Regions from separate parts of the Myceligenerans halotolerans genome, predicted to be linked through region 1. Evidence: riboswitches for the same ligand, from Rfam matches in the RefSeq annotation. Region 1 holds a riboswitch; the other holds the start of a gene.
The links. A riboswitch is a leader RNA that binds a small molecule or an ion and turns the genes downstream of it on or off. The one in region 1 is predicted to bind S-adenosylmethionine.
Positions count from the first base shown of each region.

Region 1 (2,477 bases):
CGGCGCGGGTCGTGCGGATCTCCGTCGTCTGCGGGAACGAGCCGATCGTCGTGGTCGGCAGGAGCGGCAGGTCCAGGCGCTCGCGCTGCGCGGCGGCGCGGTCCGCGTAGGAGGCGCGCGCGAAGTCGGCGTCGGACAGCCCCGCGAGCCGGTTCCGCACGTCGGGGACGACGACGCCCGCCGCGTCGGCACGCCCGGTGACGGCCGCCGTCGCCTCGGCGAGCTGCGGCTCCACGGCCCCGCGACCTTCCTGCAGCCCGCGCGCGAGCGTGACGACCTCCCCGACCTTCTGGTCGGCGAACGCCAGCCATCCCGCCAGTGCCGGATCGAGCCGCGGCTCGTCGTCGACGTCGTGCGGGACGTGCAGCAGGGAGGTGGACGTGCCGACGGCCACGGCTCCGGCGCCTGTCGCCTCCCCGAGGGACTCAAGGACGTCGAGCCGCGCGGCGAGGTCGGCGCGCCAGATGTTGTGACCGTCGATCACGCCCGCGACCAGGGTCTTCGACGCGAGGCCGGCGACAGCGGACGGCGCGGTCCCGCGGATCAGGTCCAGCGCGATCGCCTCCACGCGGGTCCCGGCGAGCAGCTCCAGCCGGTCGCCCGAAGCGCGCCGCAGGTTGCCGAACGGTGCCGCGACGAGGATCTGCGGGCGCTCGTCCCCGGGCGCCGGGGCCGTGAGCGTGTCGTACGCCCGGCGGACGGCGTCGGACACCGCGTCGAACGGGACGCCGATCAGGTCGCTGACGAGCGCGGGCTCGTCGAGCTGCACCCATGGCGCTCCGGCGGCGGCCAGCGCGGCCAGCAGCTCGCGGTAGGCGGCGACGACGTCGTCCAGCCTGCTCAGCGGGGAGAAGCCCTCCGGCGCGCCGTCCTCGGGCTTGCTGAGCAGCAGATACGTCACCGGCCCGACGATCACCGGGCGCGTCACGACGGGTGTGCCGCCGTCGGACGGCCGGGCCGCCTCGACGAACTCGCGGACGATCCGGTCGTCGGCGAACCCGATCGGGGTGTCCGGACCGATCTCGGGGACGAGGTAGTGGTAGTTCGTGTCGAACCACTTCGTCAGTTCCAGCGGCTGCTGCTCCGCCGTTCCGCGCGCGAGCGCGAAGTACGTCTCGGCGGGCACCCCGTGCGCATCAGCATCGGCCACATCTCCGGGGTGCGTCACCCCGTCGAAGCGGGCCGGCACGGCACCCAGCGTGGCGGTGATGTCGAGGACCTGGTCATAGCGGGAGAACGAGTTCGGGACCGCGCCCGTGTCCGCGGCCAGGCCGAGGTCCACGAGGCGCCGTACCGTGGCGAGGCGCAGGTCGTGGGACGTTCGCTCCAGCTCGTCGGCTGTTGTCGTGCCCCTCCAGTACGACTCCAGCGCACGCTTGAGCTCGCGCCGTCGTCCGATCCGGGGATAGCCGAGCACGGTGGCGTGCGGGAAGTCGGGCAGGGTCTTGTCAGTCATCTCAGCTCCATCGCACCTGGCATTGAGCACCGTGCCCCGGGACGGGAGTGGTTGCTGCGGCGTCGTCGAGCCAGGTCTCTCGGCCGCTCTGGATGGTTGTACATGCCTCCGCGGAGGCGGGACCTCGGTGTGTCGCGCGGGCTGTCACGCCCTGCGCGACCTCAGGCCGAGGCGGTCGTGAGGCCCACGCCGGACAACAGGTCCAGCGCCGGCCGATGCTTGTTGAACGTGTAGACGTGGATTCCGGGCGCGCCCGCGTCCAGGACGGCCTGGGCGAGGCGCACCGTGTGCTCGATGCCGCGCTCGTGCTGGGCCTCGGTGTCGGGCGAGCCGTCGTCGAGCCGCAGGCCGTCGAGCTCCGCGAGCAGGGCCGGCGGCGGCACGACACCCGTCAGCTCCTCCACGCGGCGCAGGCGGCGTGGCTCGGACGCGGGAATGATCCCCGCGAGGATCGGGATCGTCACCCCGGCCCTGCGGGCCGCCTCCACGAAGCCCGTGTACGACTCGGCCTCGTAGAAGAGCTGGGTGATCGCGAAGGATGCACCCGCCTCCTGCTTCTCCAGGAGACGGACGACCTCCTGCTCACGCGTGGTGCCCGCGTCGGCGTTCCCGTTCGGGAACGTCGCCACCGCGATCGTGAGCGGCTTGGCCGCCCCGCGCAGCGCGGTCGCCGGGCTGGCGGCGCAGCGGCGTTCCTCGACGTCGCGCAGCAGCCGGACGAGTTCGATGCTCGAGTGCACGCCGTTAGCCGGCGGACGCCAGTCCGGCTGGTCCTTGGGCGGGTCGCCGCGGAGCGCGAGGAACGTGCGCACGCCGGCGTCGAAGAAGTCGTCGATCACCTCCGACACGTCCTCGCGGGACGCGCCGACACAGGTCAGGTGGGCGACCGGGAGGACCGGCGTGCCCTCCAGGAGCTTGGTCACGACGTCGCGGGCCGTGGCGCGGTCGCCGCCGCCCGCTCCGTAGGTGACGGAGATGAAGTCGGGTTGCGTCGCGACGAGCCGGCGGGCGGTCTCCCAGA
Region 1 is NZ_BAAGRL010000004.1:74,085-76,561, forward strand. Features, by position in the region: gene metE (5-methyltetrahydropteroyltriglutamate--homocysteine S-methyltransferase) at 1-1,456, opposite strand, end outside; SAM riboswitch class I at 1,450-1,555, opposite strand; gene ACYVK5_RS01300 (methylenetetrahydrofolate reductase) at 1,618-2,477, opposite strand, start outside.

Region 2 (2,477 bases), 220 kb from region 1:
CGTCCACGACGTCGTACTGTGCCTGCGGACCGTCGGTGACCAGCGCGCGAACCGCGGCGATGAGCCGCTCCACCTCCTCGCCGGCCGTCCCGACACCGACCGAGGCGCGCACGGCACCGGCGTCGAACCCCAGGCGCCCGAGGAGCGGGTGCGCGCAGAACCGCCCGTCGCGCACGCCGATGCCGTGCTCGGCGGACAGGTACGCGGCGACGAGCCCCGGGTCGTACCCCGCGACGGTGAACGTCACCACACCCACGGGGTCGACGGCGTCGTCCCAGACGCGCACCACGGACACCCGGTCGATCGCCTCCAGGCCGCCCACCAGACGGCGGCGCAGCTCGCCCTCGTGCTCGCGGACCTCCGCCGGGTCGAGCGCGGCGAGCGCCTCGCACGCGGCGGCGAGCGCGACGGCGCCGATCACGTTCGGGGAGCCGGCCTCGTGCCGGGCGGGCCCGTCGTGCCAGTCGGTGCCCCCGGTCCGCACGCGCCGGACGGCGCCGCCGCCGGCCAGGTAGGGCGTGCCGGCGTCGAGCCAGTCACGGCGGCCGACCAGGGCCCCGGAGCCGTAGGGCGCGTAGGTCTTGTGGCCGGAGAAGGCGAGGTAGTCGACGCCGCTGTCCGCGAGGGAGAACCGGCGGTGGGGGACGAGCTGGGCGCCGTCGAGCACGATGCGCGCACCGTGCTCGTGGGAGGCCTCGACCAGGTCGGCGATCGTGAGCGACTCGCCGGTCACGTTGGACGCGCCGGTGACGGCCAGCAGAACGTAGGGCCTGCCGGCGGACGCGCCGTCGGCCAGCTCGCCGCGTACCTGCGCGAGGGTGTCGGCCACGGTCGCCCCTCCGGTGAGGACGGTGGCGTCGGTGAGCCGCTGCCACGGCAGGAGGTTGGCGTGGTGCTCGACGTCGAGCACGAGGACCCGGCCCGGCGCGCCCGTGACCGGGTCGGCGGGGACGCATCCGGCGAGCAGGTTGAGGGAGTCGGTGGTGTTCCGCGTGACGAGGGTGAGGTCGTCCTCGCGGGCACCGACGAACGCGCCGATCGCGCGGCGGGACGCCTCGTACAGGGCGGTGGAGACCTGGGACAGGTAGCCCGCGCCCCGGTGCACGCTGGCGTACAGCGGCAGGGTCTCGGCCACGCGCTCCGCGACCGACTCGAGGGCGGGCGCGGAGGCCGCGACGTCGAGGTTGGAGTACGTGACCCGTCGCCCGTCGACGAGCGGGACGAGCGTGTCGTGTCCCACGACCGGCAGGAGCGGCGCGGTCCGGCCGACCGTGCCAGGGGTGGTCGTGGTGTCGGTGGCTGCCGTCATGGCGCCCTCCAGCGAGTCCTGGGGGAGTGGTCCCCGCGCTTGCCACGAGCGGTCTCGAACGCGGCCAGGTCGTCACCCGGGGCACCCCACCGCGAGAGGAGGGTTGCCGGCCAGCAAGCCGGGGCTTGTCGCTGGCGCTCATGACCTGGCGTCATCCTGCGATCCCCGGACGGGGGCGTCAAAGAGCGTCCACATTCTGGTCTCACTGTGTGATCGGCTCATCCTGGTGACGTACGATCGCGTCGACCATCCCGAGCGGGCGAGTGACGTGGCACGTCGACCCCGCAGCAACCCGCTGGGACCCGCGCGCACGTGCGGCGCTCCCGGGCCAGGGTGCTAACGCCACGGCCGATGGGAGGAGTGCCATGAGCAACCCCGAATCCGACACCCCCGCGAGCCTCGGCCGGCGGCCGGCCGCGCGCCCCGCCGCGGGCTACGCCGGCGACATCACCCCGCAGGAGGCGTGGGATCTCCTGGGCGACGACCCGGACGCGACGCTGGTGGACGTCCGCACCGAGGGCGAGTGGCGCACGATCGGCGTGCCCGACGTCAGCTCGCTCGACAAGCGGGTCGTGTTCGCGCAGTGGGTGCACGCCGACGGCCGCCCCAATCCGGCGTTCCTGGAAGAGCTGAAGACCGGCGTCGGCGCGGCCGGCGGCCCGGTCGTGTTCCTCTGCCGGTCCGGCCAGCGGTCGATCGGCGCCGCGCGGCTGGCCACGAGCGCGGGCATCGCGCCGTCGTACAACGTGCTCGAGGGGTTCGAGGGCCCGGCGGGGCCGGACGGTGTCCGCAACCACAGCGGCTGGAAGGTTCGCGACCTGCCGGTGACGGAGGCCGACGCGTGACGACGACCGGAGCCTTCCCGCCCGACGCCGTCCCCGGCGGCTCCGGGCGCAAGCCTCTGCCGGCCGGCGTCCGTCCGCGGACCCTTGCCGTCCGGGGCGGGCACGCACGCACGGAGTTCCAGGAGACCAGCGAGGCCGTCTTCGTCACGCAGGGCTACGTGTACGACTCCGCGGCGGACGCCGAGGCGGCGTTCTCCGGCGACCTGGACCGGTTCGTCTACTCGCGCTACGGCAACCCGACGGTGCACACCTTCGAGGAGCGCCTGCGCGTCCTGGAGGGCGCGGAGGCCTGCTACGCGACGGCGACCGGGATGTCCGCGGTG
Region 2 is NZ_BAAGRL010000004.1:289,185-291,661, reverse strand. Features, by position in the region: gene ACYVK5_RS02195 (aminotransferase class V-fold PLP-dependent enzyme) at 1-1,309, opposite strand, end outside; SAM riboswitch class IV at 1,340-1,455, opposite strand; gene ACYVK5_RS02190 (rhodanese-like domain-containing protein) at 1,675-2,154, shown strand; gene ACYVK5_RS02185 (O-succinylhomoserine sulfhydrylase) at 2,151-2,477, shown strand, end outside.
Region 2: it holds a riboswitch for S-adenosylmethionine, as region 1 does, so the genes downstream of both, ACYVK5_RS02195 (aminotransferase class V-fold PLP-dependent enzyme) here and metE (5-methyltetrahydropteroyltriglutamate--homocysteine S-methyltransferase) in region 1, are expected to answer to the same signal.